3 regions of the Bradyrhizobium sp. AUGA SZCCT0105 genome follow, and region 2 is predicted to be linked to each of the others. Evidence: predicted binding sites of a transcription regulator. Region 2 holds the regulator's gene; each other region holds the start of a gene.
The links. The regulator LexA, encoded in region 2, represses DNA repair genes until DNA is damaged. The targets are predictions, from matches to a motif close to TGTTCNNNNTGTGTTCNG.
Positions count from the first base shown of each region.

Region 1: a site for LexA is predicted at 1,610-1,627, ahead of JQ573_RS36045 (single-stranded DNA-binding protein). Genes of this name have one in related genera too.
Region 3: a site for LexA is predicted at 2,592-2,609, ahead of JQ573_RS33950 (YifB family Mg chelatase-like AAA ATPase). Genes of this name have one in related genera too.

Region 1 is NZ_JAFCMK010000013.1:69,461-73,829, reverse strand. Features, by position in the region: partial or broken gene JQ573_RS36055 (outer membrane protein) at 190-525, opposite strand; gene JQ573_RS36050 (outer membrane protein) at 606-1,349, opposite strand; gene JQ573_RS36045 (single-stranded DNA-binding protein) at 1,795-2,289, shown strand; gene JQ573_RS36040 (low molecular weight protein tyrosine phosphatase family protein) at 2,310-2,678, opposite strand; gene JQ573_RS36035 (DUF2306 domain-containing protein) at 3,019-3,417, shown strand; gene gyrA (DNA gyrase subunit A) at 3,630-4,369, shown strand, end outside.
Region 2 is NZ_JAFCMK010000006.1:374,559-378,927, forward strand. Features, by position in the region: gene JQ573_RS27835 (ComEC/Rec2 family competence protein) at 1-1,153, shown strand, start outside; gene JQ573_RS27840 (hypothetical protein) at 1,150-1,377, opposite strand; gene JQ573_RS27845 (hypothetical protein) at 1,523-1,951, opposite strand; gene lexA (transcriptional repressor LexA) at 2,208-2,912, opposite strand; gene glp (gephyrin-like molybdotransferase Glp) at 3,144-4,355, opposite strand; gene JQ573_RS27860 (HAD family phosphatase) at 4,369-4,369, opposite strand, start outside.
Region 3 is NZ_JAFCMK010000010.1:88,252-92,620, forward strand. Features, by position in the region: gene JQ573_RS33940 (PAS domain-containing hybrid sensor histidine kinase/response regulator) at 1-236, opposite strand, end outside; gene JQ573_RS33945 (hypothetical protein) at 341-859, opposite strand; gene JQ573_RS33950 (YifB family Mg chelatase-like AAA ATPase) at 991-2,541, opposite strand; gene JQ573_RS33955 (MBL fold metallo-hydrolase) at 2,648-3,619, opposite strand; gene gshB (glutathione synthase) at 3,811-4,369, opposite strand, start outside.

The sequences.
Region 1 (4,369 bases), on a different contig from region 2:
GGAACGTCACAGCAGTGTCGTGTGACGATCAGGTGTTTCTACATAGAAATCTTGGAAGTTGTGTATCCGTGAAACCACAATGCACGGAAAATGGCCCGCGCGAGGCGCGCGCTTGCACGCAACGAAAAAGCCGGCGCAAGGCCGGCTCCTGTGTTCGCTGTGCAGATGCGCCGCGCGGCCGCCGGTAGCTCAGTATTTTGCTGATACGACCGGGCTCGCCGCCTTGAAGTGGTAATTGATGCCGAGCTTGACGGTGTGGAACGTGTCCTTCCACTCCGAGCGATCGTTGATCGCGGGCGTGTACTGGATCGGCGCGACCTTGCCGAGATCGATGTAGTTGTACTCGAGCTTGGCCGACCAGTTGGCGGCGAACATGTATTCGACGCCGGCGCCGGCGGTCCATCCCCAGCGCGTGTCGCTGGCCGAGACCGAGGGCGGCGCGAGCCCTGCATTGTAGCGATGCAGGATGTCGCCGACGGCGGCGCCGCCGTTGACGAACCACAGCTGCGGCGGAGCGCACCGACCACACAAACAAGCCGACCAGGCAAACAAAAAAGGCCGGCGCGAGGCCGGCCTTTCGTCTGGATCAAATCCGTGTCGCGCGATCAGTAGCGCGCAACCACCGGGCCACCCCACTTGTAGTTCACGCGGACGGTGACGAGGTCGACGTCCTGGCGATCGCGGATGCTGCTGAACAGCGCGCCGGTCGGGGTGGTGAGGTTGTAGGTCTTGTCCTGCATGAACAGATGGTCGTATTCGACACCAGCGGTCCAGTTCGGCGCGAAGCCGACTTCGATGCCGGCGCCGATGGTGCCGCCCCAGCGCGTGTCGCTCGCGCGACCGGCAAGTACGCCGGTCGGCGTGAAGTAGGTGCTGAAGCGGTTGTCGGTCAACGCCGCACCGCCCTTGGCGTACAGCAGCACGTTGTTGACGGCGTAGCCGATCTGGCCGGTGAACAGGCCGAACGCGTCGATCTTGCTCTGGTTGGTGAACAGACCCGGGAAGATCGCGCTGTTGTTGCTGCCCTTCAGGTCAGCCCAGTCGCCCTGCGCTTCGAGGCCGAACACCCAGGCGCCAGCCTGCCAGCGATAGCCGATCTGGCCACCGGCAACGCCGCCGGTCGCATCATGGCAACCATCCGAGCCGATGAAGATGCCGGCCGGGACCTGGTCCCAGCAATTGTGGCTCGAGCCCCAGCCGCCGTTGGCGCCGATGTAGAAGCCGCTCCAGTCATAGACGGCAGCAATCATCGGCGGCGCCTTGGTGTAGGGGCGCGCCGCGAGATCGGCAGCCGCGGCGGGCGCGGCAAACGCAATTAGAGCAACCGTACCGAGCAAAAACTTCTTCATAATCAAACCCCAGCTCCCCAATCGGCTTCCAAAGGTCCCGAAGCGCGATCTCAGACGCGAGCGCCCATCTGATAGGTGGTAGCTATACGCTGATTCAACCGCAAACGCCGTCTCCCAAATGCAACACTCGCGGAAGAAGTATCTGCAAGTCAAGGCTTTGATTTAACTTACATTTTTGTAAGGCGTCGGAGCCCGCTGGTGACTGGGAGCGAAATCGGCAGCCACGCCATGGCCATCGGCCGCTTCTACGGCTGGTTGTGGCGAACAAAACTGGAACAGCGTCGGCTGCGGTGCTATATCTCGATAATCGTGGATAACCGCGCGACGGCGAGGGCATCGAGCCGGCACCGGCCGTATAGATCATTCGCGACGCCTGCAAGTAAGTGGCGATGGTTGAGAGTGGCTGCCGATGTCCGGCGCCCGGTTTTTGAGTGGAGATGATGCGATGGCAGGAAGCGTGAACAAGGTGATCCTGGTTGGAAACCTCGGCAAGGATCCGGAGATCCGGCGGACGCAGGACGGCCGTCCGATCGCAAATCTTTCCATCGCCACCTCGGAGACCTGGCGCGACAAGGGCACCGGCGAGCGCAAGGAAAAGACCGAGTGGCACCGCGTCGTGATCTTCAACGAAGGCCTCTGCAAGGTCGCCGAGCAGTATCTGAAGAAGGGCGCCAAGGTGTACATCGAGGGTCAGTTGCAGACCCGCAAATGGACCGACCAGAGCGGCGTCGAGAAGTACTCGACCGAGGTCGTGCTGCAGGGCTTCAACTCCAACCTCACCATGCTCGACGGGCGGAGCGGCGGAGGCGGCAGCTTCGCCGATGATGGCGGCGGCAGCGATTTCGGCTCGTCCGGTCCGGTCAGCTCGGCGCCGCGCCGAGCGGTCGCCGCCGGCGGCGGCAGCCGCAACAGCGACATGGACGACGACATCCCGTTCTGATGTTCGTTTCGCAAAACGGCCTACGGGGCGGGCTCGTCCGGCTCGTCTCGTGTGGTCGGTGCGGCCTGAGCAATGAAGCGACCGACACGATTTTCAAGCATCCGGACCAAGACCGGATCCATGAACTCATAGTCGTCGGGAATGTCGAGACAGATGACGCGCTTGTTGTTCAGGTGAGACCGAAACCGGCTCCTGAGCTTGTTGCGATGGGTCTTCTCCATCACAAAAATGATGTCGGCCCAATCGATCTGTTCGGAGGACAGCAGGACGCTTGCACCGGACGAGATGCCAGCCGAGTCCGTCTCGACGCCAGGCCACGTCGAAAAGACCTGCTCTGCAGTAGGACTGCGCAGACGGTTGGCGCTGCAGACGAATAGGACGTTGGTCATGTGCTGTCGAAGCCAACTTGAGTGCGGGCATCTTTGCGTGAGGTTGGTCGGAATAGGTACGGAAGCAGCGCTTTCTGGGCAACTGGTTGGCCGAAGCTTTGACTATTCCGTCGGTCGGCGTTTCCGTGAAGGTCATTTCCCGGAGTGGCGCTATGATTTGCCACGATAATTTTCTCATGTGAATTATGAGGATAACTATATAACCTACTGCCGTAGCGTGCTTATCTGATGTCAATCAGCGCGAGTTCCCCAGACTTTGACACAGGCCAATGTGAATGATATTTACATTGGCCTGCGGCAAGCGACGTCTGGTCGTGAGCTTCACTCGAGGGCTGCCATCATGAGCCTCGCGCCATTGCTCGACGCTGCGCCTGCGATCCCGCTCCATGCCTTTGCCGCGATGGCTGCCTTCGTGCTCGGCTCCATCCAGCTCGCCGCACCGAAAGGCACGCTGCCGCACCGGACGCTGGGCTGGATCTGGGTGATCCTGATGCTGGTGGTCGCCGGGAGCTCGTTCTGGATCCATCAGATCAAGCTGGTGGGCCCGTGGAGCCCGATCCATCTGCTGTCGATCTTCTCGCTGGTCATGCTGGTGCTCGGCGTGACGGCCGCGCGGAGCCACAACGTCCGCCGCCACAAGTTCACGATGATGGGCATTTTCTTCGGCGCGCTGGTCATTGCGGGGCTTTTCACCTTCATGCCCGGGCGGATCATGCACGCGGTGATTTTCGGCCAATAATCGGACGATCAGGGCGTAGCGAAGGCCGGTTCCACCAGGTCTTCGCGACCTCGCAACCGCCGGGCAAAGCGGGCGCGTCGCAAATCTGCAATGCGGCCGGTAAGTGCATGAAAAAACGAAGGGAAAAACGGCTTGCCGGAGCCGCGCAAGGGTGGTTATCAGGCCCTCGATGGTCTATATGATTCCCCAGCAGAACTGACCGGATTTCCCCTTTGTCCGAACCCGAAGACGACAAGCCCGGCGAGCCGCCGGTGCCCTCAGATATTCGTCCCGTTTCCATTCTCGACGAGATGAAGAAGTCCTACCTCGATTACGCGATGAGCGTGATCGTGTCCCGTGCGTTGCCCGATGCGCGCGACGGGCTCAAGCCGGTGCACCGGCGCATCCTCTATTCGATGCATGAGCAGGGACACACGCCGGACAAGAAATACGTCAAGTCCGCGCGCGTCGTCGGCGACGTGATCGGTAAATATCATCCGCATGGCGACCAGTCGATTTACGACGCGATGGTCCGCATGGCGCAGGACTTCTCGCTGCGGGTGCCGCTGATCGACGGCCAGGGCAATTTCGGCTCGGTCGACGGCGATCCGCCGGCGGCCTATCGATATACCGAGGCACGGCTGACCAAGGCGGCGCTTGCCGTTCTGGCCGACATCGACATGGACACCGTCGATTTCCAGCCGAACTACGACAACTCGGAGAAGGAGCCGGCGGTTCTGCCGGCCCGCTTCCCGAACCTCCTGGTCAATGGCGCCGGCGGCATCGCCGTCGGCATGGCAACCAACATCCCGCCGCACAACCTCGGCGAGGTCGTCGACGCCTGCGTGGCGCTGATCGACAATCCGGCGCTCACGATCGACGAGTTGATCGATATCATTCCCGGACCGGACTTCCCGACCGGCGGCATCATTCTGGGCCGCCAGGGCATCCGCTCGGCCTACCATCTCGGCCG
Region 2 (4,369 bases):
CCGCGCGATCACCTTCCGCACGCTGGCGGTGGCGGCGCTGATCGTGCTCGCGATCGCGCCGGAGGCGCTGGTGCATCCGAGCTTCCAGATGTCGTTTGCGGCGACCCTCGGGCTGGTGGGGCTGGTGCAGATCGGGCTGCCGAACCTGCTGGCGTCGCCCGATCATTCGGCGACCGCGCGCGTCGCGCTGTGGGGCGGGCGTGAGCTCACGATGCTGATGTTGGCCTCGCTGGTGGCGGGGCTCGCGACCACACCCTACGCCGCATTCCATTTCCACCGCGTGACGCCCTACGGGCTGCTGGCGAACCTCGCGGCGATGCCGGTGGTGTCGGCGGTCGTGATGCCGGCCGGCCTGCTCGGGCTGCTCGCCATGCCGTTCGGCTTCGACGGCGTGTTCTGGGCAATCATGGGGTTCGGCATCGACTGGATGATCCTGGTGACGCAATGGGTCGCAGCGCTCCCAGGCGCGGTCGGCCGGATGGCGGCGTTCGGAATCGGGCCGATGGTCGTGGCAAGCGCGGGTCTCATCCTGCTTGGGCTGTTGCGCACGCCGCTGCGCTGGTCGGGGGCGGTGCTGTTGGTGGTGGCCTCGGTCTGGGCGCTGTGGGTGCCGCAGCCGGACGTGCTGGTCTCCGCCGACGGCCGCAACGTCGCGGTGCGGGGCGGCGACGGGCGGCTGCATCTGATGCACAGCGCGAAGGACGCATTTCTGGTCAAGGAGTGGCTGGCGGCGGATGCTGACGCGCGGACTGCCACGGATTCCTCGCTCGGCGAGGGTGTCTCCTGCGATCCGAGCGGCTGCGTGACGCAGGGGCCCGGCGGCGCCTTCGTCGCGCTGGCGACACGGCCGGAGGCGCTGGCCGATGATTGCGAGCGTGCGGCGCTGATCGTGACCGCGCGGCCGGCACCGCGGGGCTGCGCGGCTTCGGTGATCGATGCCGAGCGGTTGCGGCGCCACGGCGCGCTGGTGCTGCGGCGCATCAGGGACGGCTATGCCATCGATGCGGTCAAGCCCGGCGGGATCGACCGGCCGTGGTCGCCGGCGGTTCCCGGCGACGGTGAGGTTGAGACGACGTTGCGCGCACTCGGCAGCGCGCCGCGGCCCGTCGTCGATGCGACGCCGGCCGAGACCGATTTGCAGGGCGAGGATTAGCCGTTGTCGGGTGAGGGGCCGGTCGGCAACTCGAACAGGCCGAGATGGTATTCGTCGGAGTCAGGGCCAGCGTCGGGCTTCTTGACGAGGGTGAAGGAAGCCTCGGGGAATCGCTCCCAGACCTTCAGGTCGTCAGCCGTCACCGTCAGCCAGCCGAACCGGAACAAGTAGCGGCCCGGCTCCGTGACGCGTCCAGCCTTTTGCCATGTGACCTTGTCGACCACCACGCACGTCCTCCGTGCCCGATGATGCGCCAAGGCGCGCGCCGACGCAATTCTCCAGCTGCGCCCCGGAACCCGGCGTCCGGGGTCGCTCGAAATCGCTTAGGTCATCCGCCGCCGAACAGCTCATTCCGCGGCGACGATGCGTTCAACCCAAAAACAGCGACGCAAATGCGGAGGGCCGCCGCTCCACAACCTTCGGCTTCTGCTCGACCGGCGGATGCAGCGCCGGCAATTGCAGCACGCTGACGCGTTGTCCCTCGACGAGCTGGGTCACCAGCACATGGCTGCCGTCGGGGAATTCGACCGCGTCATGATGGCGATCGGGAACGTCGGGCTCGACTTCGTTGAACACGCCGACGCGGAAGTTCATCGTCTTGGTCCAGATCCAGCGGCTGTCGTAGCGAACGTTCTCGGCGAAAGCGAGCTCGGTGCCCGGCAGCATGCAGACCGCGACAGTGGGGTCGGTCTCCGAAGCAAAGCCGCGGGTCGACGTGCCGCGGAAAGTCGTGGTGATCAGCGTCTCTCCAACAATGGCGGGGCGCGACGCCACGGCGTGCAGACTATAGTCACACATCGGATGGCTCCTCTGTTCGAGGTAGCGACCCGTGCCTCTCCTTGAGGCATAGGGCCTCTACCAGAGTGGACGATAGCGAACGAGTGTCTCCTCGTTTCTGGGCGATTGTACGACTGGTCGACGAAACGCCCTGATCACAAACACGCGACGCTGCGCGAGAGGTATCGGAGCGCGTCGGGCAGGCTGCACGTTACGCTATCTTTCAAAGAACGATCCGATGTGTTGCTCGTTCCCCGCCGCCGCAAGTATTTGAAATTCAGTATTTGCGATAGAGGCCGATCAGCTTGCCCTGGATGCGGACCCGGTTCGGCGGCAGGATGCGCACTTCATAGGCGGTGTTGGCCGGCTCCAGCGCGATCGACGCGCCGCGGCGGCGGAAGCGCTTCAGGGTGGCTTCCTCCTCGTCGATCAGTGCCACCACGATGTCGCCGGTGTTGGCGACGTCGTTGCGCTGGATCAGCGCCATGTCGCCGTCGAGGATGCCGGCGTCGACCATCGAGTCGCCGCGCACTTCCAGCGCATAGTGCTCGCCGGCGCCGAGCATGTCGGGCGGTACGCTGATGGTGTGGCTGCGGGTCTGCAGCGCCTCGATCGGCGTACCGGCGGCGATCCGGCCCATCACGGGGACCGCGACCGGACGGTTGCCGTCGTCCTCGGCGATCGGCGGCGTGCTGGTGCGCTTGCCGAGGGTGCCTTCGATCACGCTCGGCGTGAAGCCGCGGCGGCCGTTGCCGCCGCCGGCCGAGAGTTCGGGCAGCTTGATGACTTCGATGGCGCGGGCGCGGTTGGGCAGGCGGCGGATGAAGCCGCGCTCCTCCAGCGCAGTGATCAGGCGGTGGATTCCGGACTTCGAGCGCAGGTCGAGCGCATCCTTCATCTCGTCGAACGAGGGCGGTACGCCGGCCTCCTTCAGACGTTCATTGATGAAACGCAGAAGTTCGTACTGTTTGCGCGTGAGCATCTCGAGTATTCCCCCGGTTGGTAGCGTCGTTCGATTCCGAGACTTTTCAGGCGGGGCCAGACCTCAGGAGCACGGTGCTCATCACAAGCGCTCCCTCGCGGCCTCCCATTTGTACACACCAGTACTCGAAACAAATCATGAACGGACACTATATGTTCGATATGTGTTCCGCAACCACTTAATTTCCGGTGAACGCATCCGGCGAGCGCACAAGCGATGCGGTCTGCGCTGTCACTTGGGCAGTGTCAGGATCTCGCATTGGCTGCCTTTGGCGGCGGCGGGCGCAAACGGCGGACGCACGAGAAGTGCCCGTGCCGCAGCGAGATTCCCGAGCAGCGACGAGTCCTGCTGCATGACAGGCGTTGCGATCAGCGTGCCGTCCTCGCGCTCCTCGAGGCGGGCGCGCAGATAGTCCTCGCGCTGGTCGTTGGCGGCGATGTCGCGGCCGAGCAATGCGCTCTCGCGGCGATGATGAACAGCTTTTCGGCCGCTCAGCGCCCGAATCAACGGCACCAGAAACAGGAAGGCGCAGACATAGGAGGACACCGGATTGCCGGGCAGGCCGATCACCCGCATCGCGCCGAGCCGGCCATGCATCATCGGCTTGCCGGGCCGCATCGCGATCCGCCAGAACGCCATCTCGACGCCTTCGGCCTCCAGCGACTGCTTGACCAGGTCGTGGTCGCCGACCGAGGCGCCGCCGGTCGTGATCAGGATGTCGGCACCCGTCTCTCGGGCCCGGCGGATGCCGGCGGTGGTGGCCTCCACCGTGTCGGCGGCAATCCCGAGATCGACGGTCTCGGCGCCTTCGGCGCGCGCCAGCGCCCGCAGCGCATAGCCGTTGGAATAGACGATCTGGCCGGGGCCGGGCGTCGAGCCCGGCATCACCAGCTCGTCGCCGGTCGCCAGCACCGCGACCTTCGGACGGCGGTGCACCGCGAGGTCCGGATAGTTCATGGCGGCCGCCAGCGACAGCGCGCGATCGGAGAGGCGGCTGCCGGCATCGAGCAGCACGTCGCCTTCACGGAAGTCGACGCCGGCCGGGCGGATATGCCGTCCGGCGGCAGCTAGCTCGGTGATCGTGATGTGGTCGCCGTCGACGGCAGTGTCTTCCTGGATGATGACGGCGTCGGCGCCATGGGGGATCACGCCGCCGGTGAAGATCCGCACCGCTTCGCCGGCGCCGACCGTGCGCTCGAACGGCCGGCCGGCGGCGACTTCGCCAATCACCCTGAGCCGGGCCTTCAGATCACCAGCGTCGGCCGCGCGCACGGCATAGCCGTCCATCGCCGACATCGGCTGTGGCGGCTGGGTGCGCCGCGCGGCGAGGTCGCGCGCCAGGGTGCGGTGGTAGGCGGCATCGAGCGCGACCATCTCCTCCGGTAGCGGTTCGGCGCCGGCGAGGACGGCGGACAGGGCATCGGCAACCGGCATCAGGGCCACGCTCGGAGCTCCTT
Region 3 (4,369 bases), on a different contig from region 2:
AACCGGATGCCGAGCGTCACGATCCAGAGACAGGCGAGCGCGAACAGGAAGCTGACGCCGATCGCGAATATGTTGGGATCGTAGCCGCTGTGGCTCGAGAGGGCGCCGGAAATGAACCCGAAGGCGCCGCCGAATGCGACGGAGAAGATCGTGAAGGAACGGACGATCGTCGCGACCCAGGAATGGCGCCGCAGGAAGCGGCGAAGGCGTAACTTGATCCGGAAGAAACGCCCCATCAATGGTGGTCCTGAGAGTGCCCGATCTGGTGATGACGATGCGTCGGCCACCTTGAAAAGTGCTTGAGGTTGGTGACGGTTTCGCGCCGGCCCTCGGAACAGGGTTAGCGGGAGGTTAACTCCGCCATTGTCTGGTCGCGGAAGCGCGCGTGCGGCGCGAGCGATGCCGCTTCGAGACGGCGGTGTCCGCCGCGGGCGCTGACGATCAGCGCCGCGGCGTCGCGCGCCGAGAACGTCTTCGACTGCACGTAGACGCGGTAATCGAACGGACCGTCATGGGAAAGATAGATGATCGGGCCGGTTGCGGTCGGCGCGCCGGAAATCCCGATCAGCTGCGGCACGGCGTTGCTTTCGCAGGCGCCGGCCTCGGCATCGTCGATGTCGTCGATCATCGTGAAGTCGGCGGCCTCGGCGCTGTCGGCGATCCGGACCCGGACGGTGGCAAGGCTGGGGTCGTCGGTGAAGCTGACGTGAAGCTGCGCCTGCCAGGGGACCGATGCGATCTGCATCGTGGCGCCGCCGACCTCGATGCAGGGCCCAGGACCCGGCAGGAATTCAGCGCGGGCGAATACCGCGGCCACGGCAAGGGGGACCACCGAGGCCAGAACCTTCATACGCAACATGACACAACTCGCTCGACCCAAGCTTGCCGCGGATCGCGGTGCTTATGGTTTGCGGAGCGTAAATGAGAGTGGTTACCGTCGTGTTGACGCGGATGATTCCGGCATGAATCGGGACAGTGCTCCGGTTCGAGTCACGCCGCGCGGCGCAAATCGTCGGCCAATGCACGATAGGACAGCGCTTCGGCGAGGTGCAGCCGGCCGATCGTCTCGGCGCCGTCGAGATCGGCGAGCGTGCGCGCCACCCGCAGCACGCGGTGATAACCGCGCGCGGTGAGGTGCATGGTCTCGGCCGCTTCGCGGAGCAGCTTCTGGCCATGCGCGTCGGGCTGCGCGATGGTCTCGAGCAGCGCGCTCGGCGCTTCCGCATTGGTGCGGACATGCGGCATGCCGGCCGCCGCGAAGCGCGCAAGCTGGATGTCGCGCGCGGCCGCGACGCGGGCGGCGACCTCGGCCGAGCCCTCCGCCGGCGGCGGCAGGATCAGATCGGCCGCGGTCACGGCCGGCACCTCGATCCGCAGGTCGATCCGATCCATCAGCGGCCCGGAGATCCGCATCTGGTAATCTGAGGTGCAGCGGTCGAGCCGGCCGCGCTTGCAGGAATAGCCGGGCTCAAAGGCGTGGCCGCAGCGGCACGGGTTCATCGCTGCGACCAGCATGAAGCGCGCCGGATAGGTGACGCGATGGTTGGCCCGGCTCACCGAGACTTCGCCGTTCTCGAGCGGCTGGCGCAGCGAATCCAGCACACGCGGATCGAACTCCGGCAATTCGTCGAGGAACAGCACGCCCTGATGCGCGAGCGAGATCTCGCCCGGCTTGGCGCGCATGCCGCCGCCGGTCAGCGCCGCCATGCTGGCGGAATGATGCGGGCTGCGGAACGGGCGCCGCGCGGTCAATGCGCCGTCGCGGATCTCGCCGGCGACGGACGCGATCATCGAGACTTCGAGCAATTCGGATGGCGACAGCGGTGGCAGGATCGAAGGCAGCCGCGCCGCCAGCATCGATTTGCCGGCGCCGGGTGAGCCCATCATGAGCAAATGGTGTCCGCCGGCGGCGGCGATCTCGAGCGCGCGCTTTGCGCTCTCCTGGCCCTTGATGTCGCGCAGGTCGAGCAGCGCTTCCTCGCGCGCCTCGTTTTGGTCTTGCACCTTCGGCTGCGGGCGCGACAGCACCTGCGTGCCCTTGAAGTGATTGGCGATCTGGATCAGCGATTGGGCTGCGATGATCTGGATGTCCGGGCTCGCCCAGGCGGCCTCCGAGCCGCAGGCGGCCGGACAGATCAATCCCTCGTCGCGCGAATTGGCGCCGATCGCCGCCGGCAGCACGCCCGCCACCGGTGCGATCGAGCCGTCGAGCCCGAGTTCGCCAAGCACGGTGAAGCCGCTGAGCGCATCCGGCGGGATCGCCCCGATCGCCGCCATCAGGCCGAGCGCGATCGGCAGGTCGTAATGGCTGCCCTCCTTGGGCAGGTCGGCCGGCGCGAGGTTGACGGTGATGCGGCGGGCGGGAAGCGCGAGGCCGGAGGCGATCAGCGCCGAGCGCACCCGCTCGCGCGCCTCCGACACCGCCTTGTCGGGCAGGCCGACGATCGCAAACGCCGGCAATCCCGGCGCGACCTGGACCTGTACGTCGACCGCACGGGCCTCAATCCCCTCGAAAGCGACGGTGGAAACCCGCTGGACCATGCTGCCCCTATCTTCCGCCACCCAAGGTAGCGGAGCGGATTGCCCAGCGCAAGAACATTAAGGGAACATCCGGAGGCAGCGCACGCCGTCCCCGGATGCGCCGCCGTTACAACGTCATCTGCATCGGTTCCGGATAGTAGTGGAAGCCCTCGCCGGCCTTGGCGACGTGGCCGTAGCCGGGCCAGGCGAAGTGATAGGACATGACAGGCGTCTTGTTCGCGGCCAGCATCTCGAGGAGCTTGACCCGCGAGTTCGCCGCCTGCTTCGGATCGGTATCGTAGGAGAACTCCATCCGCGGCCGCTCCAGCAGCAGCACCGCGTGATGCGAGAGGTCGCCGAGGAAGGCAAAGGACTTGCCGCCCGAGCTCACCATGAAGATGGTGTGGCCCACGGTGTGGCCGGGCGCTGCGATCGCCTGCACGCCGGGCAGGAATTCCTGGCCATCCTTGAAGAACACGATGCGATCGCGCACCGGCAGCAGGTTCTTGCGGGCGTGCACCACAAAGTCCTTCAACGGACTGCCCATCTTGCCTTCGTCGGTCCAGAAATCGAGATCGCTTTGCGCGATGTAGTACTGCGCATTCGGGAACAGCGGCTTGTTGTCGGCATCGACAATGCCGCCGATATGATCGATGTGCGCGTGCGACAGCACGACGGCGTCGATGTCCTCCGGCTTGATGCCGGCTTCCTTCATGCTCTTCTGCTGCCGGCCGGTGGTCGGACCGAACGCCTTCGACGTGCCCATGCCGGTATCGAACAGGATCAGTTTGTCGCCCATGTTGACGATCGGCGAGTTCTGCTCGAGCACGACATTGTCGGGCGAGAGGAAGTTGTCGGAGAGCATCTTCTTCACTTCTTCCTTCGGCACGCCGGTGAAGGTGCCGGAGGGATCGCCGAGCGGAAGCGGGCCGTCGGAGACGACGGTCACTTCGGCATCGCCGAGAACGAAGCGGTGCCAATAGGGTGTCTGCGTGCCGAGCTTCGGCGCGCGTGCCTGCGCGGTGCCGCCGAGAAGTGTGCTGGCGCCGAGACCGGCACCGAGCGCGAGCAAGGATCGTCGTGAGACATTGAGCGTCATAACGTCTTCCTCCACAATTTTTATGATGTTTTCGCGTTGTTGCCCGCGCGTTGACCCGCCGCTTGACCTGACGCAGGCAAGAGAATGCTGCCCTCGCCCGCGCAAGCTGGCAAGTAGAATAAGGCGAACGCACACGCGCCCGTACGCTGGCTAAATTTCAGCCAGCCTGTGCAGCGCACAAGGGAGGAGGATTATTTCGCGGCGCGCTTCTTCTCGATGGTATCCCAGATCATCGCTGCGACATCCGGGCCGTTGAGCCGCTGGATGGCGCGGATGCCGGTCGGCGAGGTGACGTTGATCTCGGTCAAATTGCCGTCGATCACGTCGATGCCGACGAACAGCAGGCCGCGTTCGCGCAGCGCAGGTCCAAGTGTGGCGCAGATTTCGCGCTCGCGATCCGAGAGCTCGGTCGCCTTGGCCGCACCGCCGCGCACCATGTTGGAGCGCAGATCGTCGGCTGCCGGCACGCGGTTGACGGCGCCGGCGAATTCGCCGTCGACCAGGATGATGCGCTTGTCGCCATGCTTCACCTCGGGGAGGAAGCGCTGGATCACCCAGGCCTCCTTGAAGGTCACCGAGAACATGTCGAACAGCGAGCCGAAGTTCATGTCCTCCGGCAGCACGCGGAAGACCGCGGCGCCGCCATGGCCGTGCAACGGTTTCATCACGACGGCGCCGTGCTGGTCGCGGAACGCGTTGATCTCGTCGAGGTCGCGCGAGATCAGGGTCGGCGGCATCAGCTGCGGGAAA